Regions from separate parts of the Mediterraneibacter gnavus ATCC 29149 genome, predicted to be linked through region 4. Evidence: predicted binding sites of a transcription regulator. Region 4 holds the regulator's gene; each other region holds the start of a gene.
What was found. Region 4 encodes Rex, which represses fermentation and respiration genes when NADH is low (regulators of the CRP and FNR family bind a similar motif). Its sites were predicted from a motif close to ATTGTTAANTANTTAACAAT; they were not measured.
Positions count from the first base shown of each region.

Region 1: the regulator Rex is predicted to act here: its motif matches at 4,289-4,308, upstream of FXV78_RS04630 (L-lactate dehydrogenase).
Region 2: the regulator Rex is predicted to act here: its motif matches at 3,614-3,633, upstream of FXV78_RS00120 (glycerol dehydrogenase).
Region 3: the regulator Rex is predicted to act here: its motif matches at 4,915-4,934, upstream of FXV78_RS16225 (acyl-CoA carboxylase subunit beta).

Region 1 covers NZ_CP043051.1:942,359-949,931, reverse strand. The annotation lists gene FXV78_RS04660 (RrF2 family transcriptional regulator) at 1-77, shown strand, start outside; gene FXV78_RS04655 (helix-turn-helix domain-containing protein) at 289-1,299, shown strand; gene FXV78_RS04650 (MFS transporter) at 1,317-1,646, shown strand; gene FXV78_RS04645 (endonuclease III domain-containing protein) at 1,768-2,409, shown strand; gene FXV78_RS04640 (YoaK family protein) at 2,412-3,089, shown strand; partial or broken gene FXV78_RS04635 (MATE family efflux transporter) at 3,232-4,231, shown strand; gene FXV78_RS04630 (L-lactate dehydrogenase) at 4,410-5,354, shown strand; gene FXV78_RS04625 (hypothetical protein) at 5,449-5,736, shown strand; gene FXV78_RS04620 (LysO family transporter) at 5,739-6,341, shown strand; gene FXV78_RS04615 (Cof-type HAD-IIB family hydrolase) at 6,555-7,364, opposite strand; gene FXV78_RS04610 (UDP-N-acetylmuramoyl-tripeptide--D-alanyl-D-alanine ligase) at 7,368-7,573, opposite strand, start outside.
Region 2 covers NZ_CP043051.1:26,418-33,990, reverse strand. The annotation lists gene FXV78_RS00150 (bifunctional adenosylcobinamide kinase/adenosylcobinamide-phosphate guanylyltransferase) at 1-448, shown strand, start outside; gene FXV78_RS00145 (bifunctional adenosylcobinamide kinase/adenosylcobinamide-phosphate guanylyltransferase) at 445-825, shown strand; gene FXV78_RS00140 (precorrin-8X methylmutase) at 842-1,483, shown strand; gene FXV78_RS00135 (precorrin-2 dehydrogenase/sirohydrochlorin ferrochelatase family protein) at 1,500-1,988, shown strand; gene FXV78_RS00130 (Uma2 family endonuclease) at 2,106-2,900, shown strand; gene FXV78_RS00125 (GNAT family N-acetyltransferase) at 2,912-3,373, opposite strand; gene FXV78_RS00120 (glycerol dehydrogenase) at 3,669-4,766, shown strand; gene FXV78_RS00115 (alpha/beta hydrolase) at 4,950-5,873, shown strand; gene FXV78_RS00110 (DUF6320 domain-containing protein) at 5,876-7,573, shown strand, end outside.
Region 3 covers NZ_CP043051.1:3,239,943-3,247,515, reverse strand. The annotation lists gene FXV78_RS16245 (segregation and condensation protein A) at 58-801, shown strand; gene scpB (SMC-Scp complex subunit ScpB) at 840-1,409, shown strand; gene FXV78_RS16235 (D-alanyl-D-alanine carboxypeptidase family protein) at 1,471-2,742, shown strand; gene FXV78_RS16230 (2-isopropylmalate synthase) at 2,856-4,844, shown strand; gene FXV78_RS16225 (acyl-CoA carboxylase subunit beta) at 5,038-6,474, shown strand; gene FXV78_RS16220 (OadG family transporter subunit) at 6,489-7,274, shown strand; gene FXV78_RS16215 (biotin/lipoyl-containing protein) at 7,291-7,573, shown strand, end outside.
Region 4 covers NZ_CP043051.1:2,793,098-2,800,670, forward strand. The annotation lists gene FXV78_RS13825 (NADP-dependent isocitrate dehydrogenase) at 1-780, shown strand, start outside; gene FXV78_RS13830 (RNA polymerase sigma factor) at 982-1,473, shown strand; gene FXV78_RS13835 (zf-HC2 domain-containing protein) at 1,466-2,116, shown strand; gene FXV78_RS13840 (ABC-F family ATP-binding cassette domain-containing protein) at 2,149-4,074, opposite strand; gene FXV78_RS13845 (redox-sensing transcriptional repressor Rex) at 4,226-4,870, shown strand; gene FXV78_RS13850 (NAD(P)H-hydrate dehydratase) at 4,959-6,458, shown strand; gene alr (alanine racemase) at 6,461-7,573, shown strand, end outside.

The DNA of each region.
Region 1 (7,573 bases), 1.7 Mb from region 4:
GAGAAACGTACCTCAAAATGCAGGAGCATTTTGAAAATGAACTAAAGGAAACTACAATACAGAAAATTATTAAGTGATATGTGTTTCATATCAAAATAATACACCAACAAAGACCCGCATGATCATTTAAAAATGAGATCTTGTGGGTCTTGTTGAGAATGCTGAAGAAGGTGACAGTATTTCTGAATTATGTTGGAAGTTCAAAAAGCAGCGTGGTAAAACAACTCTGATTATGTAATAATGAAGGAAAGTACCGTATGAATAGAAAATGAAAGAGGAGAGGGATATATGGATTTGAGTGAACAGGATTTAAAGAAAATCAAATCGTTACATGTGATGTTGAAAATGCCCATATGGATATTGGAAAGAGAGACAAATCGGGTTTTGAAAAGCTACAAATCAATTTATAAGCATCCGATTTCATATGAATTTAAAGAAAAAAATATTTCAGATGAGGTTGTACGGTTTTACAGCGGGATGTTAAATGAAATTTTTCTGTGCTTATGGTATCAGGATGTCAGAATTGTAATTGGAGCGTTTCGAATAAATAATGTTACCAGTACAGAGTTTTCTCATGTATATGACAATCTGACTCCGGAAAATAAGAAAATTTTGTCAGAAAAAGAATGCTGGGAATATTACTCTTCACTTCCGGTATATCCACTGGGAGATATTCGGGATTATCTGATTCTTCTTGGATTTTTGTTTGATATGAATTTGGAAGAGATTTATTCTGAAGAGCTGCATAAACAAGTGGGCGAAAATCAGCTGGAGTTGGTGCGGAAATCAGCAGAAGATACAGCATATGAGACATTCTGGGTAGAGCAGTATACATTTTATTATGAAAATAAGATCATGAATCTTGTCAGTCAGGGCGACCTGGAATTATTAAAAAGTGGTCTTGCAGAAATGGGAACGAGAGACACTGCAATCATACATTTTACAAAAGAGCTTCATGGTGTTTCCAATCAGGCAAGAACATCACTGATCCGATGTATCCTGCAACATATTAACTTGAAAATTTATGACACGATTAAAGTTACAGAGCTTGCAAAGCAGTTCTATTTGTCAGAAAGTGCTCTTCGTCGCAGATTTAAGGAGAAAGTAGGGATATCCATTAATGAATATGTCAATCAGAGAAAAATTGAAGAATCGAAGATGATGCTCCAGTCGGGCGTACCGGTAGGAGAAATCGCACGGAGATTGAGTTTTTATGATTTGTCACACTATTACCGGACGTTTAAAAAGTATACAGGTATGACACCGCAGTATTTCAGAGATACGAATGTTGTAGCATAGGAAAAAAGTGATATATTATGAGTATTTTTGGGTTTGTACTTCTTTTTGTATTACCCTCTTTTCCGGGTTTTGTGATGGGAGCGGGATTGATTGAATTTGGATTTGGTGTGGAACAATCTGCCACTTCAACCTGGATGTGCGATTGTATAGAAAGTGAGACAAGATCTGCTTACAGTTCGATCTTCAGTACGATTCAGAGTGTTGCCGGATTTATTATTATGAATCTTTTGGGAGTGCTGACCGAATGGAACGGAGTCAATGCGGCATGGTGTGTGGCAGCAGTGGCGATGGGAGTGGATATTGTGATATTGGTTATTTTTAGCAGGAAGTACAGAAATCGTGTATAAATGGAAGATATTAAAAAACAGTCGGCGTACCTGTTGGTATGTCGGCTGTTTTGTGCTATGATAAAAAACGGATTGTGAAAAAAATAAAAGTTTACCATAGTAAAAGAGGAGTTGATTACATATGACAAAAAAGCAACTTGCACTGGAGATCATAGAACGACTTCGCACGGCGTATCCGGATGCGGATTGTACGCTCGATTATGACCACAGTGAGGCGTGGAAGCTTCTGGTAGGAGTGCGTCTGGCAGCACAATGTACAGATGAGAGAGTCAATATTGTTGTAAAAGATCTGTATGCAAAGTTTCCAGATGTAAATGCACTGGCAGAAGCAGATCCACAGGAGATTGAAGCAATCGTAAGACCTTGCGGGCTTGGGAAAAGCAAAGCGAGAGATATCAGCGCCTGTATGAGGATTCTGCGTGATGAGTATCATGGAGAAGTGCCGGATGATTTTGATGCATTATTAAAACTTCCGGGAGTCGGAAGAAAAAGTGCCAATCTGATCATGGGCGATGTATTCGGAAAACCGGCGATCGTGACAGATACACACTGTATCCGTCTGGTCAATCGAATGGGACTTGTAGATGGGATCAAAGAGCCGAAAAAGGTAGAGATGGCTTTGTGGAAGATCATTCCTCCGGAGGAGGGCAGCAGCTTTTGCCATCGTCTTGTATATCATGGAAGAGAAATCTGTACTGCAAGGACAGCACCATATTGTGACAGATGTTGTCTGTTTGATATCTGCAAAAAAAGAGGTGTTTAGAAATGAAAGCAAAAGGACAGATGTCAGAATCCATGCCGCTGGCAATATTTCTTACATTGGCCGGTGGTTTGCAGGATGCCTATTCTTATAATTGCAGAGGCAAAGTATTTGCCAATGCCCAGACAGGAAATATTGTACTTTTGGGACAGAATCTTGCAGAGGGAAACTGGGGCGTTGCGCTTCATTATCTGATTCCGTTGCTGGCGTTTATCAGTGGTGTTTATGTGGCAGTCCGCATTCAGAATCTGTGCAAAGAAAGCGAAAAAATCCACTGGAGACAGATTGTGCTGGTCATTCAGATCATATTGCTGTTTTTGGTAGGCTTGTTTCCGCAGAGTATGAATGTACCGGCCAATGCGATGATGTCATTCAGTTGTGCGATGCAGGTAAATGCCTTCCGGAAATTCCACGGGATTCCGTGTGCAACGACCATGTGTATCGGAAATATGCGAAGTGCGACAGAAATGCTCTGTAAATATCAGGTAACGGGCAATCAGGAACTGAAGAAAAAAAGTATGCATTATTACTTTGTAATTCTGGTTTTTGCGGTTGGAGCGGCCATGGGAGCATTATTCATCCGGCAGATTGGTGATCGGACGATCTGGATTGCGGCGATACTGCTGCTGGCAGGATTTGTTTTGATGTTCATAAAAGAGGATAGAGAATACGTGAGAAGATAAATCTGCAAGATTTGTTCTCTATTCTTGCATAATAGAAACTATGGGTGTATCCTAAGAACGTATTTGATCAAAATGATTTGACAGAACATAAAGAGGGGGCAAAAAAGTGGATGCACAAAAGCATCTATTTGATAACAAGAAAATGGCGGCTCTATTGATTCCGCTTGCAATCGATCAGCTTTTGAATTCCTTTATGGGAACCGTGGATACTCTGGTAGTCAGTAATCTTGGTTCGGCAGCTATTTCAGCGGTGACGTTGGTGGATTCCATCAATATTCTGATCGTACAGGCATTTTTTGCACTGGCATCCGGGGAACGGTAGTCTGCTCACATTATTTGGGATGCAAAAAGCAGGATCATGCAAAAGAGGCAGCGAGACAGCTGATTTTTATCACATTTTGTTTGCCATGTTTGTAGTTATGTACAAACTTCGAAAACCAGATCTGGAAATCCCCGTGTACGATTACTTTACGATTCGTCCGCAGTGGAAAGAAATCAGAAGAATCTTGAATATCGGAATTCCTTCAGGAATTGAAAACAGTATGTTCCAGTTTGGAAAGCTGGCAATCCAGTCTACAGTTTCTCTGATGGGAATGGCTGCCATTGCGGCTCAGGGAATGGCAAATTTGATTGAAAATCTGAATGGAATCCTGGCGATCGGAGTTGGTGTCGGGCTGATGACCGTTGTGGGAGAAAGCCTCGGCGCCGGTCGTAAGGATGAAGCGATTTATTATGTGAAAAAGCTGAGTATTGTTTCAGAGGTCGTAATTGTAATTTCCTGTCTTGTGATGTATATTCTCGTCTATCCAATTACAAAATTCGGGGGAATGGAAGCGGAGAGTGCAAGACTTTGTATTCATATGGTAACCTGGATCACGATTGTCAAACCTGTTGCATGGGTATTTTCTTTCATTCCGGCATATGGATTCCGTGCGGCTGGAGATGTGAAGTTTACAATGACCGTATCAGTACTTTCGATGTGGTTTTGCAGAGTGCTTCTTGCAATGATTCTCGCAAGAGGATTCGGAATGGGACCGATGGCGGTATGGATCGGAATGTTTGCAGACTGGTCTGTACGTGGAATCATTTATGCGATTCGGCTGAAAAATAAAAAATGGCTGAATCATCAGGTAATCGGTTAAAAAAGAATAATTTCAGAAAAAAACAACATTCTAGTAGAGAGGTTACAAAACTGGAATGTTGTTCTTTTTTTAACACAATCAGGAAAATTCAGGAAAAAGAATTGCATAATTCCTAGTTTTATGGTAGGGTTTAAAACAGTAATAGTTATTATTTTAAACAAAAGTGAGGGAGATCGATATGATAAATATTCAAAAAGCAGCAGTGATAGGATGTGGATTTGTAGGAGCATCTACGGCGTTCAGCCTGGTGCAGAAAGGATTGTTTTCAGAGCTGGTTCTGATCGATGCGAACAAGGAGAAGGCGGAAGGCGAGGCTATGGACCTCAGTCATGGAAGACCGTTTGTTCATTCCATGAAGATTTACGCAGGCGATTATGATGATATCAGTGACTGTGCGTTGATCATCATTACAGCGGGAGCAAACCAGAAACCGGGAGAGACAAGACTGGATTTAGTACACAAAAATGTGGCGATCTTCAAATCAATTATTCCGGAGATTACAAAACGAAATTTTGAGGGAAACCTTCTGATCGTGGCAAACCCGGTGGATATTCTGACATATGCGGCATTGAAGATTTCCGGTTATCCAAAAGAGCGTGTGTTTGGAAGCGGAACAGTTCTGGATTCTGCAAGATTCCGCTATCTGTTGAGTGAACATCTGGATGTGGACAGCAGAAGTGTTCATGCGTTTATCATCGGAGAGCATGGAGACAGTGAGCTGGCTGTCTGGAGCAGTGCGAATGTTGCGGGAATTGATATCCATGATTTCTGTGAGCTGCGCGGCCATTATGAGCATGATGCGGCAATGGAGCGGATTTATAAAGAAGTTCGCGACAGTGCATATGAGATCATTGAGCGAAAGGGTGCGACCTATTACGGAGTAGCTATGGCAGTAGGCAGAATTGCAGAAAGTATTATCCGTGATGAAAATTCTGTTCTGCCAGTTTCCAGTCTGATGGAGGGCGAATATGGATTGGAAGATCTTTGTATCAGTGTTCCGACTCTGGTTTCCCAGAAAGGAGCAGAGCAAGTGCTTGAGATTCCATTGGATGAAAAAGAGCATGAGAAACTGAGACAGTCTGCCGCGGAATTGAAAAAAGTCCTGGAAACTCTGGACTTATAGGACATTGACGATAACATATTTTTCGTGATATCCTTGTACGAATGGGGTGTTTTTTATACACCTGAAAAGGAGAGAAAGAACGGGGATACAAACGATGGATGTTATTGTGATTATGTGTATTGGAGTGCTGGCCGGCAAATTTTTATTGCCACGCAATTTAAACAGGTGGAATCAGATCTTGCAGGTAGTGTGCACACTGTTTCTGATTTTTTCCATGGGAGTTCTGCTGGGAAGCCGGGAAAACTTTCTGGAAGAACTTTCTACATTGGGAATTCAGAGTGTGATTTTCTTTTTGCTGCCGTCTGTGGGATCGGTTCTTCTGGTCTATCCTCTGACCAGACGTTTTTTAGAAAATAAAAAGACTGGAAAGGGGAGAAAATAGACATGGTATATCTGGCAATTATTGCGCTGCTTGGCGGCATTGCCTGCGGAATGACAGGATTGGACGAGAACGTGATCGTATCCTGGATTACTTCGAATAAAGATATGATCTTATACCTGCTGATGTTTCTGGTAGGAATCAGCATTGGTTTTAATCAGGGGATTGTCAGTAAGATCAAGGAATATCATATTAAAATTTTTGTGATTCCCCTGGGAATCGTAGTTGGCTCTATTTTAGGAGGAATCGCGGGAGGACTTCTGACAGGGATGCCGCTTGGTGAGAGTACAGCAATTGCCAGTGGACTTGGATGGTACAGCCTTTCCGGGGTTACCATTGGCAATCTGGCGGGAGCACAGGCGGGAAGTATCGCATTTTTAAGTAATCTGCTGCGGGAGATTTTCTCCTTTTTCAGCATTCCGTGGATTTCGAAAAAACTGAATTATTATACCTGTATTGCGCCGGCGGGAGCAACCAGTGAAGATACAACACTGCCGATGATGATACGGTATACGAACGAAGAGACCGTGGTACTGTCTGTGTTTAACGGAGTGATCTGTTCCGCACTGGTGCCGTTTCTGATTTCGTTTTGTTATAATTTGTTTTAAAAGTAGGAGAACAGTGTGTAATCAATGTTTTGCAAAACAGGAGGTTTTACAAAATACTTACGAATCTTTAACAAGCTTAGCATGGATATAAAATGAAGAACATGCCATAATTAAACCCAGCGATAGTGGAACTGAAAGGAACCTTCATAAAAGGGGAAGCCTGCAATTTATAACGTGCAGCCTTCCCCTTCTTTTATAGTCTTTATAATCAGGTTACCGTAAAAACGTATTGATCACATGTAAAATCCCATCTTCATCATTGGATTTCGTGATAAAATCAGCCGTTTCTTTGACGATCGGCTGTGCGTTTTCCATGGCAACGCCAAGTCCGGCGTATTCGATCATGGAAATGTCATTGAAGCCATCTCCGCAGCAGATCATAGAATCTGCAGTCAGTCCGATGCTGTTTAGCAGTTTTTGCAGAGAGTATGCTTTGTCGATATTCTGTGGCATGATCTCCAGGAAAAACGGCTCAGACCGGTAAATATTCAGCAGCTTATGAAACTTCTGCTGGAGGTGCGGCATCAGTTCTTCCAAGATAGACGGTTCTCCTGCAATCAACAGTTTGTTGACAGGGAAAGTCAGTCGGGATACGAAATCCGGTACCTGTACGATTTCCATTTTATTGATAAAAGATTCTTTTTCGGTATATTCGTTGGAAGCAATACCGGACAGAATCTGGTTCCCGTCATAAGTCAGAATATCCAGTCCCGGATAGGTGGATGTAATTTCATAGATCGGCGCAATCACGTCGGCAGGCAGGGTACGATTATAGATGATCTCTCCGGTAGAGCACTGGGTAATCCTGGCTCCGTTGAAGGAGAGCATATATCCGCCGTATTTGGAAAGATTCAGCTTTTCTGCCAGAGGAACGATACCGTTGATCGGGCGTCCGCTGGCAAGTACAACTTTCTTTCCTTCCTCCTGAATCTCGATGAGTGCCTGTTTTGTCGGTTCTGTAAGTTCTTTTCTGGAATTGGTCAAAGTGCCGTCCAGATCAAGAACGAGCATCTGGTAGTCCATATGTTACCTCTCTTTTAGTACACTGACGATCTCGGAAAACTTCATACCGTTGGAAGCTTTGACAAGAACTGTATCCTTTGGATTTAAAATACGGTCTGCCTGTTCGAAAAAGTCATCTTTTGTTTCAAAATAAAATACCTGTGTTTTGGAACACTGTTCACTTGCACCGGTTGCCATATGTTCTGAGAGCTGTCCGATGCAGACAAGTA
Region 2 (7,573 bases), 790 kb from region 4:
CATGGTCCCTTATGGGAAAGAGACAGAACAAAAGATCCTGCGCCACAGACAGATGCGAAATGGAAAAGGATTTGAGACGTTGGAATGTTTTACAGACCTTAAGAAGATGGTTCAGACCGAGCCGGGTTTTCGCGCGGATGCGGCAGAAGAGGGAATCTGTGTACTTCTGGAATGTATGTCGAATCTGACCGCAAATGAGTTGTATTTGGATACAGGCGCAAAAGAACGGACCAGGGAAGCCGTTCTTGAAGGAATTCGGGAATTAGAAAAACGCTGCCGGGGACTTGTGGCAGTCACAAATGAAGTGTTTTGTGATCTGCCTCCGGCTGACGAAGAAATGCAGGAATACTTAAGCGTACTGGGAACGATCAACTGCCGGATGGCAAAAATGGCAGATCAGGTGACAGAAGTTGTTTATGGAATACCGGTGGAGGTGAAAAAGGGATGAAAATGGTAATCGGAGGAGCTTATCAGGGGAAAACAGACTATGCAAAACAGGTATATCCAAACCTTGTGTGGAGTGACGGGGCATCCTGCGACCTGAAAGACATTTTTTCCTGTTCGGGAATTGTTCATTTTGAAGAATTTGTAAGGCGCTGGATCCGGGAAAACAAAGCAGAGCATGCAACGGATCTGGCAGAGCAGATTTTACAGGAAAATCCTGAGCTGATCGTAGTGACTGCGGAAGTCGGATACGGACTGGTTCCTGTGGATGCGTTTGAAAGACAGTACAGAGAAGCTGTGGGAAGAATCTGTACAAATCTTGCAGCCTGTGCAGATCGGGTAGATCGGGTACAGTGCGGGATCGGGACCAGGATCAAGTGAGAAGGAGAACAGAAAGATGAAGACAGAGTTGGAAAATGTATTGCCGCAGGATATTGAAAAAAGAAGTTTTGAGATCATTACAGAAGAGCTGGGAGAGGTCAGTCTGATTCCGGGAACAGAACCGATCGTAAAGCGCTGTATTCATACAAGCGCAGATTTTGAGTATGCAAAGAGTCTGAAATTTTCAGAAGACGCAGTTCAAAGGGCAATGGATGCAATCCGTGACGGAGCGTGGATCGTGACCGATACGCAGATGGGAAAATCAGGGATCAACAAGAAAAAACTGGCACAGTACGGAGGCGAAGTGTGCTGTTTTATGTCTGACGAAGAGACTGCAAACATGGCAAAAGAACAGGGAACAACGCGCGCGGTTGCCAGCATGGAGCGTGCGGCCAAGCTGGATAAAAAACTGATCTTTGCCATTGGCAATGCGCCGACTGCGCTGATCCGGTTGTATGAGATGATTCAGGAAGGAAGATTAAAACCCGAGCTGATCATTGGAGTGCCGGTGGGGTTTGTCAATGTGGTACAGTCAAAAGAACTGATCCTGTCACTGAACGACACACCGTATATCGTGGCAAGAGGACGAAAAGGCGGAAGCAATATCGCAGCATGTATCTGCAATGCGTTGTTGTATATGATGGATGAAAAGAAGTGACGAGGGAGAGAAGAGCATGGGCGGATATTATTTTCCGATGTTTGTGGATATTTCGACAAAGAGGATTCTTGTGATCGGCGGGGGGGAAATTGCGGCAAGAAGGGTGCGTACGCTGTTAAAATTTGCAGAGCACATTGAGGTGACAGCGCCTGAGATCTGTGATGAAATGAAGGACATTCTGAAAGAAGAGGAAAAAAAGGAAGTGCCCCAGGCAGTGTGGAGTTCTCGAAAAGTTTTGGAAGAAGATCTGAAAGATACATCTGATTTTTTGAATGGGGCAGACATTGTGCTGACTGCGACCGATGACCGAGAGCTGAATCAAAAAATCGTAAGTGCGTGCAGAATGCGTAAGATTTTGGTAAATACTGCAGATGACAAATCCCTGTGTGATTTTTATTTTCCTGCGGTGACTGAAAAAGATGGTGTTGTGATCGGGATGAATTCCGGTGGGAAAAGCCCGAAGACGGTGCGTAAGGTCCGGGAATATCTGGAGAAATATCGCTGAAATCTTACGGGATTATGTTGTTGGCATTTACAATTTAGAAACGATTGAGCTTTTTCTGTTTTATCAGTATAATGAAAATAATAAAACTTGTTGGAATCTATGAAATGAGGTGATCATGTGACAGTCGAACAAATGAGGCGAAAAAGACAGCAGTTTGGCTATAGTTGTGAGCAGCTATCGGAGCTATCAGGAGTCTCTTTGGAAACGGTGCAAAAGATTTTCCATGACAATGAGGAAGTATTCAGCCAGGATATACTGAAACAAATAGAATCTGTATTTGAGAATAAAAGAGACTCTGATAGGGGCTTTTCTTATGTGTGCGAATCGAAGATGGAATATGGAATATCAAAAAAAAGTCGAGAGTGTACTCTTGAGGATTACTATCAACTTCCGGATGAAAGACGAGTAGAGTTGATTGATGGTGTGATCTATGATATGTCTGCGCCTACAATTATTCATCAGAAGATCAGCTTGGAAATCAGTGTACGGTTTCATGCTTTCATCAGCCAAAAGAAGGGAGCATGCATGGTTTTTTCTGCACCGGTAGATGTACAGCTTGATTGTGATGAAAAGACAATGGTACAGCCGGACGTTTTGGTGGTATGTGACCGTGAGAAAATAGTTCCGACACATGTGTATGGAGCTCCGGATCTGATTATGGAAATCTTGTCCCCTGCTACAAGAAAAATTGATATGAATATCAAACATAGCAAATATGCGGCAGCGGGAGTCAGGGAATACTGGCTTATCGACCCGGATAAGAAAAAAGTTGTAGTGTATGATCTGGAAAATGAAGAACTTCCGGTTGTCTATGGATTTGAAAATCGTGTACCTGTGGGAATATTCCAGGGGGAATGTGAGATTGATTTTTCCGAAATATATGAGTCTGTAAAGTTTTTGTATCAGGAGTGATTGACTCCTGATTACAGTAATTTTTCTAAAATATACCTCTGAGGGATCATACCCAGTGATCGGTATAATTTCTGTGCAGATTCATTGAATTCCCATACCATCAGATCGATTCTTGTGGCTCCGAGTTTTTTTGCTCTTCGTTCCATTTTATGAAAAAGAGTCGTTGCGATTTTCTGACCACGGTAAGAAGGGTGTACAAACATATCATCTACATATGCGATGAGTGTTCCGGTCACCATATTGCTTTTGGTCCGGAGCGCGGCAATGATAAAACCGACGATAAAATGGTCGTCTGTCATTGCAAGAGCTATGTGATTGCCGTCGGTTGTTATTTCACGGAAGTCGGCTTCTGAATAAGTGTGACTTGCAGGAATAAATAAATCAGGGCGTCCCTGAACATGAAGGTCGTGAAGCTCCTGCATATAAGAATCAATCACAGGATAATCCTCTGGGATCAGTAGGCGAATGTTCATAAGTTGTCTCCTTTTCTGAAAAATCAAATCATGTTATTTGTGGGTCAACTTTCCACGGAATTGCTCACAGAGAAACTGAAATCTATTGAATCGGCTTTCCGATTTTCATCTGATAACCACAAAATCATTCATATCATCATTATAGTTCATTCAAATACCGAATGGAATAAAATTATTTGGGCATAGTGATATACTGGCAACAGAAAAATATAAAAAAACAGTAGCCGTTCCACTGCATTTAGTGATAAAATATTAACAAAAGAATTACAGCAAATGATGACAGGAGGAATTGACAATGGCAAAGGTATTGATCAGCCCGGGAAAATATGTGCAGGGCGCAGGAGAGATGAAAAAACTGGGAGAATATGCTCAGAATTATGGAAAGAAGGCTCTGATCCTAATCAGCAAGGGGGGATACAAGCGAATCGGAGCAATGGTGGAGAAAAGTTTTGAAGGAAAAGAATGTGGATATGTTTTTGATTACTTCAATGGTGAATGCAGTAAAAAAGAAATCAAACGTCTTGGAGAAATCGTGAAAAAAGAAGCGTGTGATGTTGTGATCGGTATCGGCGGAGGTAAGATTTTTGATACTGCAAAGGCAGTGGCATATTATGAAAAGACGCCGGTTCTGATCTGTCCGACGATCGCATCTACAGATGCACCGTGCAGCGCACTTTCTGTAATTTATACAGAAGAAGGTGTGTTTGAGGAGTATTTGTTCCTGCCGTCCAATCCGGATATGGTCATGATGGATACAGAGATTATTGCAGAATCACCGGTTCGCCTTACCGTTGCCGGAATGGGAGATGCTCTTGCAACTTATTTTGAAGCAAGAGCATGTCAGAGATCAGATGCCGCATCCTGTGCAGGCGGAAAGATTACCGGGGCAGCTATGGCTCTTGCAAAATTGTGTTTTGATACGCTGATGGAGGAAGGCGTGAAGGCGAAGCTTGCACTGGAAGCAGATGCCTGTACAGAAGCAGTGGAAAAAGTGATCGAGGCAAATACACTGCTGTCCGGAATTGGCTTTGAAAGTGGTGGTCTTGCAGGAGCACATGCGATTCACAATGGTCTGACAGTACTCGAAGAATGTCATCATATGTACCATGGAGAGAAAGTGGCATTTGGAACGATCACGCAGCTGGTGCTTGAGAACATTCCGTCAGAAGAGCTGCAGCAGGTGATCGACTTCTGCATCGAATGTGGACTTCCGGTTACACTGGAACAGCTGGGAGCAGGTAAGATTACGGAAGAACAGTTGATGAAAGTGGCAGAGGCAGCCTGTGCCGAGACAGATACTCTGCACAATATGCCGTTTGAAGTGACACCGAAGAAAGTGGCAGATGCGATCAAGGCGGCAGATGCATACGGACATTATTTTCTCGGAGAGTAAGCTTGTATCTAGTACAACATAGCAGAAACTTAGTATTCGTTGTACTGGTCAGAAAAAATGACGGCGGATGCAGTCCATGGCGAAAGTCAGGATGGCATTCGCCTTTTTCTGTGCTATAATAAAAGTTCAGAAATACAACAGGAGAATAGTGACTGTTCATACAGTAACGGAGAATGGCAATTTATGAATCAGGTAATACAGACAGTTCTGGCAGCATTTTCAAACCAGAATATTGAGATAAATACAGCCAGAAAACTGGCAAATCTAAAAAAATTAGATCCGCTTCATCTCTGGGTGGAGAAAGAAGATATTGTGATAAAAACAGAGTGTGGGAAGATTCCTTTGAGATTATATTTCCCATCAGAAGAGACAAAAAGGCAGAAAGAAGAGATTTCCTCCGCGATTTTTTTTATCCATGGAGGAGGATGGTCTACAGAGAGTGTAGAAACATATGACAGAATCTGCAGTATGCTATCAAAATCTGTTGACAAGACCATCATATCTGTAGAATATCGCCTGGCACCGGAGTATCCGTTTCCGGCAGGGCTTGAGGATTGTTATCTGGCTGCAAGGGCACTGTATCAGGGGAAAATCTTTCCAAAGATTGAGCCGGGACAGATTTCTGTTATGGGAGACAGCTCCGGAGGAAATCTGGCGGCGGCGTTGTGTCTGCTGGCAAGAGACCGCGGGGAATTTTCAATTCATAAGCAAATTTTGGTCTACCCGGCAGTAAACAACTGCTACACACTGGATTCTGCATATGATTCGATTCGGGAGAACGGAGAAGGATATCTGCTTACCAGAGGAAAGATGCATGACTATCTGCAGCTTTATATCGGGAAGCAGGAGGATTTAAAAAGTCCGTATGTGGCGCCTGTTCTTGCAGAAGATTTGACAAATATGCCGGAAACGCTGGTGCTGAGTGCAGAGTTTGATCCGCTTAGAGATGAGGGCGAGGATTATGCCAAAAGACTGAAAGAAGCCGGAAATAAGGTGACATGCTATCGAATCGCAGGGGCATTTCACGGGTATTTTGCACTTGGAGTTTCAAGACTTCATGTGGAAGAGAGTTTTGCGTATATTGACCATTTTTTACGGGAGGGGTAACGATGCAGAAAAAGAAACGTTCACAGTGGAGAAAGCTGGATAATGCAGCACAGGCATTTCCGGCAGCAACCGGGAAGAAAGATACCAGGGTATTCCGGCTGTATTGTGAACTGAAAGAGGATGTCATAGAGGAAGTTCTGCAAAAAGCAGTGGAATGTACGCTGGAAAAGTATCCGCTGTATTGTTCGGTTCTCAGGAAAGGGCTGTTCTGGTTCTATATGGAGCAGCGGAATTTAAAACCAAAAGTCAAGGCAGAAGATCGGCCGCCCTGCAGCGGACTGTATGTGCCTGATCAGAAAAGCTTTCTGTTTGAGGTTTCTTATTATAAAAAGAAAATAAATCTGGAAGTGTTTCATTGTCTGACTGATGGGACGGGAGCGCTGAATTTTTTAAAAGAACTGGTGCGGAATTACCTGATGATTTGCTATCCACAGGTGGAGTTTCCGCCTGTTTCAGAAGAAGAGATTTCCACAGCCAGTGATCACGAAGAAGACAGCTTTTCGCAGTATTATTCAAAATCAGATTATGGCAGTGTCAAAAAGAGCAGACCTGCATTCCAGCTGAAGGGGGAAAGGCTGGAGCAGGAGGAGATGTCTGTTTTAGAGGTGGTTCTTTCCGCGAAAGAAGTATACAGAAAGGCAAAATCATACGGGGTGTCAGTCACGGTATTTCTCTCTGCCGCACTGCTTTGTGCGATTCACGAGGAGATGCCGAGAAGTCAGATGAAAAAGCCGGTCACTCTGATGGTGCCGGTGAATCTGAGAAATTATTTTCCCTCCTATTCCATGACGAACTTTTTTGGTTGGATTGAAGCTGGTCAGGTGTTTGAAGAAAATACGAGATTTGAGGAAGTTTTGCAGAATCTGCAGCATGTCTTTCGAACAGAACTTGTAAAAGAGCGGATTGCAGACAATATGAACCGGCTTGTCCGTCTGGAAAAAAATCCTCTGCTTCGGGCCGTGCCTCTGGAGATTAAAAACCTGTTTTTGCTGGCTGGAACGACGCTTGGCGGGAGAAGTATTTCCGCGATTTATTCCAATATCGGAAAAATCCAGCTTCCGGATGTGTTTGAGACCTATGTGGATTCGTTTGGATTTTTTACAAGTACGGACAAACTGCAGATGTGCTCCTGCTCTTACGGGGATAAAATGAGAGTAGGGATCACCTCGAAAATACTGAGTCATAATATCCAGCGGAATTTTCTGCGGATCTTAAAAGAGGAAGGGATTCACGTTACAGAACAAGAGAATGACTTCCCCGGATATCAGGAAAAGAAGCTGGGACTGATGCAGAAGAGTATGCAGATTTTTACGTTTTTGTGTATTGCTGCGGTTGTGATCAGCTGGGTGGTCAATCTGATGCTTCCTTCCGGATTTTTGTGGGCAGGCTTTGTGAGCGGGGGAGTACTTTGTACCTGGCTGTTTGTAATGGTAGGCTATAAAAAGCGCAGGAACCTTCTGAAAAATGGAATGTGGCAGCTTCTGCTCATATCGGCAGCGGGGCTTTTGTGGGACGTTTTTACCGGATGGCATGGATGGGCAGTGGATTTTGTACTCCCGCTTGCATCGCTGGTCATTCTTGCAGCAATGACAGTGGTCGCAAGGGTGTGCAGGCTGGAGGAAAACGAATACTTGTTTTATCTTGTTCAGATCGGCGCCTTTGGATGTATTCCGGGAATTCTTCTGGCAGCAGGGGCAGTC
Region 3 (7,573 bases), 450 kb from region 4:
CCCGTATAATGAAACACAGTGCGAAAAAACAGACGGTAGATGGGAGAAATAAAACAGATGGGGATACCGGTAAAATTGCAGGTTTTTGAAGGTCCGTTGGATCTGCTGTTACATTTGATCGAGAAAAATAAGATTGATATCTATGACATTCCGATCGTAGAGATCACCAGCCAGTATATGGAATATATCCGGCAGATGGAGCGGGAAGATTTAAACGTCATGAGTGAATTTCTCGTGATGGCGGCAACACTTCTGGATATCAAATGCCGGATGCTGCTCCCGAAAGAGATCAATGAAGAGGGTGAAGAGGAAGATCCGAGAGCAGAGCTGGTAGAACAGCTTTTACAGTATAAAATGTACAAATATATGTCCTATGAGCTGCGGGATCGTCAGGTAGATGCAGACCAGTATTTTTACCGGGAGGTAGATATTCCCAAAGAGGTGAAAAGTTATGTTCCTGCGGTAGATCTGGATCAGCTTTTAGGGGATGTGACGCTGGTACAGCTGAGGAAGATTTTCCGGGAAGTGATGCGCAGGCAGGAAGAGAAGATCGATCCGGTGCGGAGTAAGTTCGGTAAGATCGAGAAAGAAGAAGTACCGCTTCCGGACAAGCTTTTGTATGTGGAGACTTATGCAAGGACACATAAAAAATTCAGTTTTCGTATGCTTCTTGAAAAACAGAGGAGCAAGATGCATATTGTGGTGACATTTCTGGCAGTGCTGGAGTTGATGAAGACGGGCATGATCCGTGTTTATCAGGAAGAAATCTGCGGGGAGATCCTGATCGATTCCCAGATATAACAGAGCATGTCAGGAGAAACAGGAAGGAAAGAGAAAGAATGGAGCAAAAAAAACTGCAGGCAGCCATAGAAGCAATTTTGTTTGCAATGGGAGGCTCTGTGGAGCTGAAAAAACTTGCACAGGCGATCGGACATGACGAAGAAACGACAAAAAAAATAATCCGCCAGATGATGGACCGGTATGAGAAAGAAGATCGGGGAATCCGGATCATCGAACTGGAAGCTTCGTTTCAGATGTGCACGAAAAAAGAGATGTATGAATATTTGATCCGGGTAGCAAAGCAGCCGAAAAAACAGGTTCTTACGGATGTACTTTTGGAAACGCTTTCGATCATCGCCTACAAGCAGCCGGTTACAAAACTGGAAATCGAAAAAATCCGTGGCGTCAAATCGGATCATGCAGTCAGCAAGCTGGTAGAATATGATCTGGTTGAGGAAGTGGGGCGTATGGATGCGCCGGGAAAACCGCTTTTATTTGGAACCACAGAAGAGTTTCTGCGCAGATTCAGTGTACATTCTCTGGATGAACTTCCTGCGCCGAATCCGGAGCAGGTAGCACATTTTAAAGAAGAAGCAGAGGATGAGGTACAGTTAAAGTTAAACCTGTAGTTCTGATTAAAAATCTTCGGACATAGGATATAGCAAAGAATGTCTGGAGAATAAAAAAGCAATGCATGAGAAAAGAAGGGAAAGAGGACGAACATATCGGGTCGGGCTGATCCTGGGCTTTTGTCTTCTGATTGCAGTAAATGGTCTGTTTCCGGTTTCGTGTGTATATGCGGAGGAAGAACAGACAAAAATCGCATACGGGGAGAATACTCCAGGACAGTTATACGCCCGGTCGGCAGTTTTGATGGATGCAGACAGCGGGCGTATTTTGTTTGCAAAAAATGCCGAAACAGAGCGTCCTATGGCGAGTACAACCAAGATCATGACCTGCATTCTTGCATTGGAACGTGCAGACCCGGATGAGAGTGTGTCAGTCAGTGCCAATGCGGCAGCCCAGCCCAGAGTCCGACTGGGGACAGTGGAAGGACAGAAATTTAAGCTTAAGGATCTTTTATATTCTCTGATGCTGGAATCACATAACGATACAGCGGTGATGCTGGCAGAACATCTGGCTGGAAGCGTGGAGCAGTTTGCGGATGAGATGAACCAGAAAGCAAGAGAACTGGGACTTAGCCATACCCATTTTGTCACACCCAATGGTCTGGACGGGGCAGATGACGGCGGGAGCCATCGGACCACGGCAGAAGAACTGGCAAGGATTATGCGCTATTGTGTGATGGAGTCTCCAAAGCGGAAGGAATTTCTGGAAATTACAGGCGTGTCTTCCTATCAGTTTTCGGATCTGGAGCAGACGCAGACGTATTCCTGCATCAATCACAACGCGTTTCTTACGATGATGGAAGGCGCTGTATCCGGAAAAACCGGATTTACCGGGGAGGCAGGATATTGCTACGTGGGGGCATTAAAAAGAGAAAAGCGAACCTTTATCGTAGCACTTCTGGCGTGCGGCTGGCCGAACAATCGGAGCTATAAATGGGAGGATACAAAAAAACTGATGGAGTACGGTCTGGAACATTTTGAATATCAGAGTATGAAAGGCGCCGGGCAAAAATTTAAAATCCGGGTGACGGATGGGATTCCGGATTCCAATCAGAAAGAGGCGTATACATATGCAGAAGCACTGTCAGAGCAGTCAAATCTTTCGTTTCTGCTGGCAGACTGGGAATCTGTTCAGGTAAGAAGGAACATTCCGGCAGTATTACCGGCTCCTGTCCGGGAAGGGACAGAAGTGGGAACGATAGAATATCGGGTCAACGGAGAAACTCTTGCCAGACTTCCGGTAGTAATCCAAAGGTCTGTGGGAAAAATTGATTTTTCATGGTGCTGGAAGAAAATAGCAGCAAAATATTTCTTAAAAGAGAAAATATATTAAAATAAATCAAGGCAAGTGATTAAAAATGTCACTGGTATCGAATGGAAGAGTATGATAGTATAAACGAAATAAAAAAAGACAAGTAAATTGATGTAATATAAGGAGTGCTTGCGATGAAGAATTTTGAAAAATATGAAAGAAGCTATTTTATGCCGCCGGTGCCGTGCTATGACTGGGTGAAGAAAGACCATATTGAAAAACCGCCCGTCTGGTGCAGCGTGGATCTGCGGGATGGGAATCAGGCATTGATCGAGCCTATGAGTCTGGAGGAAAAAATAGAATTCTTCCAGATGCTTCTGGATGTCGGCTTCAAGCAGATCGAAGTGGGATTTCCGGCAGCGTCTGAGACAGAATATCAATTTCTGCGTACATTGATCGAGCAGAATATGATCCCTGAGGATGTAACGATCCAGGTTCTGACACAGGCGAGAGAGCATATTATCAAACGGACCTTTGAAGCGGTCAAAGGAGCGCCGCATGCGGTCATTCATCTGTATAATTCAACTTCTGTCGCACAGAGAGAACAAGTGTTTAAAAAGAATAAAGAAGAAATCAAAAAAATTGCGGTAGACGGAGCCATTCTTCTGAATGAGCTGGCAAAGGAGACAGAAGGGAATTTCACGTTTGAGTACAGCCCGGAAAGTTTCCAGGGAACCGAGGTGGATTATGCGCTGGAAGTGTGCAATGCAGTTCTCAGAGTGTGGGAGCCGTCCAGGGAGCGAAAAGTGATCATCAATCTTCCGACAACCGTGGAAAACGCGATGCCGCATGTGTTCGCAAGTCAGGTGGAATATATGAGCAAGCACTTATATAACAGAGAACATGTATTGTTATCGCTTCATCCGCATAACGACAGAGGATCCGGCGTCAGTGACGCAGAGCTTGGAATTCTGGCAGGAGCGGACCGGATCGAGGGAACGCTGTTTGGAAACGGCGAACGGACCGGAAATGTGGATATTATCACGGTTGCTATGAATATGTATTCACAGGGAGTGGATCCGGGCTTGGATTTTTCCAACATGAGTGAGATCAGTGAGACCTATGAGAGACTTACCAGAATGCAGGTTTCTCCGAGACAGCCATATGCCGGAGAACTGGTATTTACCGCGTTTTCCGGTTCTCACCAGGATGCGATCGCAAAAGGAATGGCATGGAGAGAAGAGAAGCAGTGCCAGACATGGTCGGTTCCTTACCTTCCTCTGGATCCAAAAGATGTGGGACGCCGCTACGAGACCGATGTGATCCGTATCAACAGTCAGTCCGGAAAAGGCGGAGTCAACTATATTTTAAAACAGAGCTTTGGAATCAGCCTTCCGCAGAAAATGAGAGAAGAGGTCGGCTATCTTGTAAAGGATGTGTCGGATAAAGCGCATAAAGAACTGACGCCAGACTGGGTATACCATATATTTGAAGATCATTATATTCACGTAAAAACAATCTTTACAGTAGATGAATGTCACTTTAAACAGGAAGACGGAATCCTTGCGGAGGCGACGATCCACCATGCGGGAAGCGACCGTGTGATCAACGGAATGGGAAATGGACGTCTGGATGCGGTGAGCAATGCTATTAAGCACTATTTTGACATCGATTATGAGCTGGCATTTTATGAAGAACATTCCATGACAAAAGGGTCTTCATCCAAAGCGGTCGCTTATGTGGGCGTGATCTGCAATAAAAAGCGCTACTGGGGAGTCGGCATTGATGCCGATATCATCAAAGCTTCTGTAGAAGCCCTGGTCGTGGCAGTCAATAAGATCGAAGAACTCCGAAATCAGCAGGAATGCAAGGATGCAAGACTCTTGGAGATCACGAATTATATCTATGCAAACTATAAGCATGTGACACTGGATGAGCTGTCCGAAAAGTTTTTCCTGTCGAAACCATACCTTTCCAAATATATCAAGGAAAAATCAGGAATGACATTCGGAGACATCCTGAAAAATGTCCGGATGAAAAAAGCCTGCACGATGCTCAGGGAAGGCAATGCAACTGTAGAGAGTATCGCAGAGACTGTGGGATATCAGAACGTAGAACATTTCAACCGGATCTTTAAAAAGATGTATCAGGTCACTCCGGTGCAATTCCGTAATCAGAAGTAAAAAACAAAGACATATTTCCAAAGTCAGGAAATATGTCTTTTTTTATAAAAATTCGGAAAAAATAAAAGAAAATGGCAAAGAAATAACAAAAAACAGAAATTTAATTGAATTTTTTCGCTAAGTAATATATACTAGAATAGGCAAAAATTTTGGTTTATATTTAAACACATTTTATAATATGGAGGGCTAGAATATGAGCAACAATGCAACAGAAAACTCAGCAAGCAGAAGAATTGCCACAGTGCTTGATGAGGGCAGCTTTGTTGAAATCGGTGGTGCAGTTACAGCAAGAAATACAGATTTCAACCTGCAGGAAAAAGAAACTCCGGCTGACGGGGTCATTACCGGCTATGGAGTGATTGACGGAAATCTTGTCTATGTCTACAGCCAGGATGCATCTGTTTTAAAAGGTGCGATCGGCGAGATGCATGCAAAGAAGATTGCAAACATCTATGACATGGCAATGAAGATGGGAGCGCCGGTCATCGGTCTGATCGACTGTGCAGGTCTTCGTCTTCAGGAAGCGACAGACGCGCTGGAGGCATTTGGAAGCCTGTACTTTAAACAGGCAATGGCATCCGGTGTGATCCCTCAGATCACAGCTGTTTTTGGTATGTGTGGCGGTGGTCTTGCAGTCGTGCCGGGACTGACGGATTTCACATTCATGGAAAATAAAGAAGGAAAATTGTTCGTTAATTCACCAAATGCTCTGGAAGGAAACATTGATTCCAAATGTGACACAGCGAGTGCTGAATATCAGAGCAAGACAGCAGGGCTTGTCGATGTGACAGGAACAGAAGAAGAGATCTTAGGGCAGATCCGTTCTCTGATCTGCATGCTCCCTGCAAACTTTGAGGATGATGCATCCTATGACGAATGTACAGACGACCTGAACCGTGTCTGCGCAGATCTTGCCAATGCTGCGGAAGATACAGGAATTGCACTTGCCACAATTTCTGACAACAATATTTTCTTTGAAACCAAGAGAGAATATGCAAAAGAAATGGTAACAGGATTTATCCGTCTGAACGGAATGACAGTGGGAGCTGTTGCAAACCGTTCCAAAGTATATGATGCAGAAGGAAATGCAGAGTCCTATGAACAGGTTCTGACAGTTGACGGATGTAAAAAAGCAGCAGATTTTATCAATTTCTGTGATGCTTTCTCGATTCCGGTATTATCCCTGACAAACGTGACAGGATTTGAAGCAACTCTGGAAGCTGAGAAGGATATGGCACGTGCAGTTGCAAAACTGACTTACGCATTCGCGAATGCATCTGTACCAAAGGTTAATGTGATCGTAGGAAAAGCTTACGGAAGCGCATATATTGCGATGAACAGCAAATCTATCGGGGCAGATCTGGTATACGCATGGCCGACAGCTGAGATCGGAATGATGGATGCTTCTATGGCAGCAAAGATCATGTATGCAGATGCAAACGCAGAGACATTGAAAGAAAAGGCAGCAGAATACAAAGAGCTGCAGTCCAGCCCGGTTTCCGCGGCAAGAAGAGGATATGTGGATGCAATCATTGATGCAGCCGATACAAGAAAATATGTGATCGGAGCATTTGAGATGCTGTTCACAAAGAGAGAGGATCGTCCGGCAAAAAAACACGGTACGGTTTAGTGAGGTGAGGCAAAGTGAAGAAAAAATTAAGTTTAATCGTACTTGCCTGTGCTCTTACCTTAGGTGTTTCAGGATGCGGCAGCGAGGCAGATACGACAACAAGTAATGAAAAAGAGTCCATGGTGGCTTATTCAGAGGCGATTGTCAGCAGCTTCAGTCAGACACCGGATGAAGTTTTTGACCAGTATGAAGAGATGTCCGAACTGCAGCTGGATCTGATGCTTCTGAATACAGGACTTCCTGTAGATTCTGAGAATTTCCTTTCCATGATTGAAGCCTGGAAAGCGGGAGAGGCAGAATGCGGAGCATTCAAAAGCTATGGAGAATTCGAGACAGAGATGACAAGCTCCGGAATCGTAGTTTCTACAGAAGCAGAGTATGAGAATAAGACTGCAGACATTGAATTTACATTCGATGAAGAACAGCAGATGGACAGCTTGACGATCAATGCACATTATTCTACTGCGGAGATTCTGAAAAAAGCGGGACTGAACACCATTCTTGGAATGGGAACTGTATTCGTTGTTTTGATCTTTATTTCATTCATTATTTCTCTGTTCAGATTTATTCCGGAACTTGAGAAGAAATTTAAGAACAAAAAAACTGCAGAACCGGCAAAAGCACCGGCTCCGGCTCCTGTACCAGTTGCAGAACCGGCAGCAGAAGAAGCTTCAGATGATGCAGAGCTTGTAGCAGTGATCTCAGCAGCGATCGCAGCGGCAGAAGGAACTTCTGCAGACGGATTTGTAGTTCGCTCGATCAAGAGAAGAAAATCGAATAAATGGAACAAATGGAATTAATCAGGAGGATTTTAAAATGAAAAATTATACAATTACTGTAAATGGAAATGTATATGATGTGACAGTAGAAGAAAAGGGAGCAGGTACTGCACCGGTTGCAGCGGCAGCACCAGTTGCAGCTCCAAAGGCAGCACCGGCAGCGGCTCCGAAAGCAGCAGCACCGGCAGGAGCAGGAAGTATCCAGGTAAAAGCGGGAGCAGCTGGAAAAGTATTCAGTATTGACGCAAGCGTAGGACAGGCTGTAAAAGCAGGAGATGCCATTGTAACAGTAGAAGCTATGAAAATGGAAATCCCTGTAG
Region 4 (7,573 bases):
AAAGGATCCGAGATGAAGATTCCGGGTGTTGGAAAAGTGGAGCTGGTCTACACAGCAGAAGACGGAACGCAGACAAGAGAGCTGGTTCATGAGTTTACAGGCGCAGGAATCGTACAGGGAATGCATAATGTCAATGAGTCGATTGAAAGTTTTGCAAGAAGCTGTTTCAATTATGCACTGGACACAAAACAGGATCTCTGGTTTGCAACAAAGGATACAATTTCCAAGAAATATGACCATACATTTAAAGATATTTTCCAGGAAATCTACGATGCAGAATATGATGAGAAGTTTAAAGCAGCGGGAATCGAATATTTCTATACATTGATTGATGATGCCGTAGCGCGTGTGATGAAATCAGAGGGCGGATTTATCTGGGCATGTAAGAACTATGACGGTGATGTGATGAGCGACATGGTGTCTTCAGCATTTGGTTCTCTTGCAATGATGACATCGGTATTGGTTTCTCCGGAAGGGTATTATGAGTATGAAGCGGCACATGGTACGGTACAGCGTCATTATTACAAGCACTTAAAAGGGGAAGAGACTTCTACAAACTCTGTGGCAACGATCTTTGCATGGTCCGGAGCGCTGAGAAAACGCGGAGAGCTGGATGGAAACAAAGAATTGATGGAGTTTGCTGACAGACTGGAAAAAGCTACGATCGATACGATTGAGGCAGGAGAGATGACAAAAGATCTGGCACTGATCACAACAATTGAGAATCCGACAGTCTTAAACAGTGAAGGATTTATCAAAGCAATCGCGAAGAGATTGTAAAAGAAAATAGAAAAGTGGGGTGAAAAATCTTACATCGGATTTTTCACCCCGTTTTTTATACCCCGGGTGAGAGAATGATCACGAGATAAAACAGGGCAAAAAAACAATTTTGTAAAGTATGTATTTTTTTATATAATAAAATGAAAAGATTTGTAACGTTTTAGAATGTGAGCAGTTATTAAGGTGAAAGGAGGGGGAGATGTGGAGTTCGAAAAAATATATCAGCTGTATTTTCGGGAAGTTTTTCTATATGTTCGCAGCCTGACGCCGGATGAAGTGACAGCAGAAGAAATTGCGCAGGAGACGTTTGTAAAAGCATTAAAATCTCTGAATCAATTTGACGGGAGAAAGGATATCAGAGCCTGGCTTTTTACAATTGCGAAGAATACATATTTTAGCTACTGCAGACGAAAAAAGCATGATGCAGATTGGACAGAGTATGAAAACATAGTAGATGTAGGAGTTCATTTTGCAGAAAATCTGGTGAATGAAGAAAAGGCATTTTTGATTCACAAGTTCCTTCACAATATGGAAGAACCATATAAAGAAGTGTTTAATTTGCGGGTGTTTGGAGAACTTTCTTATGAAAAAATCGGAACATTATTTCAAAAAAGTTCCGGCTGGGTGAGAGTTACTTTTTATAGAGCGAAAAAGAAAATTGAAGAGTATATGGAGGAGCAGGGATATGAGTAAAATCAGTTGTAATGTAATACAGGATATCATGCCGCTGTATGTAGATGAAATTGTGAGTGAGGATACAAAGAAGCTGGTAGAAGAACATTTGAAGGAATGTGAAGACTGCAGAAAAGAAATGGAAAAAATGCGGGCAAAAATAATATTGCCGAATAAGAAAAAAATCAATCAGGCAGAAAAAGAACTGTTTCAGAAATTAAAACACAGATTGATCAACCGTAGGATCGCAGCAGCAATACTTGGGGCGATTCTTGTGTGCGCCCTTCTGGCAGGAGTTTATACAATTCTGGTGCTTCCGAAAGAGCCGATCCCGTTTGATCCACAGAAAATGGAAGTGGAAATAGTCGGAGAGGATGCCTATTTATCCTATGCAGGAAGTGATTCGGCAGGCTCTGTTTTTTGTAACCCTGTAACAGTGGGAGAGGGAGCAGAAAAAAGGGAAATTGCAATGGTTTATTTAAATCGAAACCTGTGGTCCACATATATACAACCTCATTTGCAAGAGCAGAACGAAGATGAGATGATCTATCTCGGAAAAGCTGCGGATATGGATATCATATACTATGGAAAGTTTGATGTGGAAAATTTTTATGAAAAAATACCGGAGATATTAAAAGAAATGACTCCTATCTGGAAGAAGTGATATTAGAAAATGAAATGGAAAGGACTCGCAGATTATTCTGCGAGTTCTTCCCATTTTTCGTACAGTTCTTCCAGTTCGGTATTGTTTGCATCTTTTTCCAATGCAAGTTCCTGACATTTGACAGAATTGGAATAGACTTCTTCCTGCGTCATCAGCTCGTCGATTTCCACATTTCGTTCTTCCAGAACAGCAATTCGGTCTTCCGTCTTTTTCAGTTCATTTTTTCGTTTTCGTTCTTTTGCCTGCAGTTCCTTTTGTTCCTGCCAGCTTAGTTTGGAGTCTGAAGGTGTCGATTCGGTGGTATTTTGAGGAACTGTCTGATCAGCAGCCGGGGTGGCGTATGCGGCGGTCAGTTCTTCTTTTTTCTCCAGATAGTAATCATAGTTTCCGATATAATTGACAAAAGTCTGGTTGACCAGTTCCAGAATCCGGGTGGCAGTCTGGTTGATAAAGTACCGGTCATGGGATACGTACAGAACCGTGCCGGTATATTCGTTGAGTGCCTGCTCCAGAATTTCTTTGGAAGTAATATCCAGGTGGTTGGTCGGCTCGTCAAGAATCAGAAAATTGGCTTCTGAAAGCATCAGTTTTGCAAGAGAGACACGTCCTTTTTCTCCACCGCTTAAATCCCGGATCAGCTTGTAGACATCGTCTCCGGTAAACTGAAATGCTGCAAGAGTGTTTCGGATCTGCGTATTGGTGAGTGTCGGATAATCGTCGGAAATCTCGTCGAAAATAGTTTTTTCATTGTGCAGCACATGATGTTCCTGATCGTAGTATCCGATCTGAACTTTAGAACCCAGTGTAAAACTTCCGGAATCCGGTTCTACGACCTGATTGAGTATTTTCAAGAGTGTTGTTTTTCCGGTTCCATTGTCTCCGATGATCGCTACGTGCTCTCCGCGCTTGATTTCAAAGCTGATATCATGGAATAACACCTGACTGTCAAAACGTTTCCCGAGGGATTCGATACTTAAAACGTCATTTCCACTGACTTCGGAAGGTTCCAGTGTAAAGTGCATCTCTCTTGCCGCTTCTGCGGGTCTTTCGACAGGTGTGATTTTGGAGAGCATTTTTTCCCTGCTTTCCGCGCGTTTGATTGATTTTTCACGGTTGAAAGAGCGCAGTTTTTCAATGACTGCTTCCTGATGCTTGATTTCACGCTGCTGGTTTAAATATTCTTTGAGCTGCGCATCCCGGATCATCTGTTTTTTCTGTGCATAGTCTTTGTAATTGCCGGTATACATGCGTACAGAGCCGTTTTCAATCTCGATGACCTTTGTCACAACGCGGTTTAAGAAAAACCGGTCATGGGAAACAATCAGAACTGCACCCGGATAGTTCAGAAGATACGTCTCCAGCCAGCTGATGGAGTTCAGATCCAGGTGGTTGGTCGGTTCGTCCAACAACAGGATATCTGGTTTTGTGAGCAAAAGTTTTCCGAGAGATACCCTGGTTTTCTGACCGCCGGAAAGGGTGTCTGTGGGTTTTGAGAATTCTTCTTCTGTAAAGCCAAGACCTTTTAAAACACCGGTGATCTCACTTTCGTAGGCGTAACCGTTTTTCGATTCAAATTCTGACATCAGCCGGTTGTAAGTGTTTAAACGGTTTGTCAGTTCCTCTCCGGAAAGAGATTTTAACTCCAGTTCGATGGCGCGGATCTGGGCCTCCAGAGCGATAATATCAGATTTTGCAGTTTTTAGTTCTTCATAGATCGTGTTTGTAGTATCCAGATTCTGATGCTGGGCAAGATAGCCAAGCGTCTTTCCTTTTGTCAGAATAACGTCTCCTTCATCCAGAGGCAGTTCTCCTACGATCATTTTGAAGATTGTTGATTTTCCTGCACCGTTGACGCCGACAAGTGCAGCTTTTTCACGGTCTTCTACATGAAAAGAGCCATCCCGGACAATGAGATGGTCGCCGAATGATTTATTTAAATTATGACATGCGAGTATCATGAAATTCCTCCTGTATTTTGACAATAACTGATTATTTCGAATCATCACCATTTCATTATAACGAAAACACGGCAAAATACAATATAAAAGTTTGACTTATCTTTCACAATTCTATATAATAAGAAAAGATTAAAATTGGAGGGTACAATCAGTGGAAGAAAGAAAAATATCCCGTGCAGTTATCAGCAGGCTCCCCAGATATTATAGATACCTTGGAGATTTGATGGAAGATCAGGTGGAGAGGATCTCATCCAACGATCTAAGTAAGAAGATGCATGTCACGGCATCCCAGATTCGACAGGATCTCAATAATTTCGGGGGATTCGGGCAACAGGGATACGGGTATAATGTAAAATATTTATATACGGAGATCGGCAAGATTCTCGGACTGGACAGAAGCCACAATTTCATTATCATAGGTGCAGGTAATCTGGGACAGGCTCTTGCTAATTATGCCTCTTTTGAAAAAGGCGGATTTATTTTAAAAGGACTTTTTGATGTGAATCCCCGGCTTGAAGGAGTTGCCATCCGCGGAATTCCGGTACGGATGATGGATGAGCTGCAGGAATTTCTTCAGAACAATGAGATTGAGATTGCAGCACTGACGATTCCAAAATCGAAAGCAAAAGAAGTTGCAGAGTTATTAGTGGACAATGGAATCCAGGCTATCTGGAATTTTGCACATACAGATCTGAATCTGCCAAAAGATGTGATCGTAGAAAGCGTACATCTTTCAGACAGTCTGATGAAGCTGTCATATAATGTCAGTCGTCACCGGGAAGAACAAAACAAGTAAGAATAACTCAGTTCATGTGCAAAGGCGTGTGGTCGGAAAATATCTGGCTGCACGTCCTTTCTTTTCAGGAGCAGAAGGGAGATCGGGTATGAGATATTTACCAGACGGAGCGTGGATGCAGAGAGCGGATGAATATACGATTCAAAAGATCGGGATTCCTTCTCTGGTATTGATGGAGCGGGCAGCTCTGAAAACAGTGGAAGTGATGAAAGAGAAAGGAATCAGTCTGGATCACTGTCTTGTTGTGTGCGGAAGTGGAAATAATGGTGGAGATGGATTCGCCGTTGCAAGACTTCTTTATCTGGAGGGAAAAGATGTGTGTGCGGTTTTTGCAGGGAAAGAAACATCCATGAGTGAAGAATGCAGACAGCAGAGGCAGATCGCATCCAATCTGGGTGTTTCCGTTGTCACAAACATTCCCCCAAAAGAATATACTGTTGTCATAGATGCTGTGTTTGGTGTAGGTTTAAGCAGGACGATCGAGGGGCATTATAAAGATGTGATCGAAGAAATGAACCAGATACATGCAGAGAAAGTGGCAATCGATATTCCGTCAGGAATCAGCTCTTTTGACGGACAGGTGCTGGGAACGGCATTTCATGCGGACTTGACAGTTTCTTTTGCATGTGAGAAACTGGGAACTGTTTTGTTTCCGGGATCCGATTATGCGGGCGAGGTAATCCCTGTGGAAATCGGGATCGGGACAAAACTTTTTGAAGAAAATCCGGAAGTCTGTTACACATTGGAAAAATCGGATCTTTCCAAATTTCTTCCGGATCGGAAAAAGAATTCCCACAAGGGAAGTTATGGAAAGATTCTGATGATCACGGGCAGTAAGGGGATGTCTGGTGCGGCATACTTAAGTGCACGTGCAGCTTATATAAGTGGTGGCGGTCTGGTACAGATCTATACAGAAGAATCGAACCGGACGATTTTGCAGCAGCTCTTACCGGAAGCGATCGTATCCACCTATACAGAATATGAGGAAGAAAAACTGCAAAGTCTTTTGAAGTGGGCAGATGTAATCTGTATCGGATGCGGACTTGGAAAAAGCAGGACCGCCGGGCAGATACTTTCTTATTTGATGAAATATGCAGAGGTCCCATGTGTGATCGATGCAGACGGTTTGAATCTTTTGGCGGATCATATGGAACTTCTTCCAAAAGAAAAAAAGCCATTTGTACTGACACCACATATGAAAGAAATGGCAGGACTTTTGGGGTGTACCATCCCGGAACTTGGGAAAAACAGATTTGCTGCGTTAAAAGAATTTACAGACAGCTATGGTGTTGTTTGTGCACTGAAGGATGCACGTACGCTTGTGGCAGGAAAAGACCGGCAGATGTTTCTGAATACTGCTGGAAACAGTGCGATGGCAAAGGCCGGTTCCGGCGATGTGCTTGCCGGAGTGATCACAGGGCTTCTGGCGCAGCATATGAAAGTGTATGAAGGGACTGTGCTGGGAGTGTATCTTCATGCCTGTGGAGGAGATGCAGCCAGAGAGAGGAGAGGCGCTTACAGCGTTCTGGCAGAAGATCTGACAGAGGGGATCGCAGCTTGTATCAAAAAGACAGAAAAGGGGAGATAATGATGGAAAAACACAGCAGAGTGTATGCAGAGATTGATCTGGATGCAATTTCATATAACATGGAACAGATGAAAAAGAGGGTTGGAGAAGGCGCAAAATTTATTGCCGTAGTGAAAACAGACGGATATGGACATGGTGCGGTTCCGATTGCCTGTATGCTGGATGACGATCCGGATGTATGGGGCTATGCGACTGCGACTCTGGAAGAAGCAGTGGAGCTTCACAGAGCGGGAATTCAAAAACCGACGATGGTGCTGGGATGTGTGTTCCCGGACCAGTATGAAGAAATGATAAAAGAAGAGGTGCGCGCCACAGTATACACACTGGATATGGCACATGAGATTTCGAATCTTGCCCGAAAGTTGGGAAAAACAGCGTATTTTCATATCAAGATCGATACAGGGATGGAACGGCTCGGATTTCCGGCAACAGAGGAGAGCGCAGATCTCATCGGGCAGATTGAAAAACTTCCGAATGTATGCCTGGAAGGAATGTTTACGCATTTTGCAAAAGCAGATGAGCTGGATAAAACATTTTCAGAAGAGCAGTACAGAAAATTTGTATGGATGAGAAATGAGGTTGAAAAGCGGGGGATTTCGATTTCGCAATACCATTGCGATAACAGCGCGGGAATCATTGATTTTCCACAGTGGAAACAAAATCTGGTCCGTGCGGGAATTGCGTTGTACGGACTGTATCCGTCAGAGGAAGTAAAAAAAGAGACTGTGGACTTAAAGCCGGCACTTCGCCTGGTCAGCCACGTCAGCTTTGTGAAAGAAGTAGAGCCGGGAGCTTCCATCAGTTACGGAGGGACTTTTACGGCAGATAAGAAAATGAAAGTGGCTACCATTCCGGTAGGATACGGGGACGGTTATGCGAGAGGCTTATCTAATCGCGGAGAAGTCCTGATCCGTGGGAAAAGAGCACGGATACTGGGACGTGTCTGTATGGATCAGTTTATGGTAGATGTGACTGATATTCCGGATACTGTATTTATGGATGAAGTCGTTCTGATCGGAAGAGACGGAGACGATGAGATCACGGTGGAGGAACTTAGCGAGATCTGCGGTCGTTTCAATTATGAATTTGTCTGCTGTCTTGGAAAAAGAATTCCC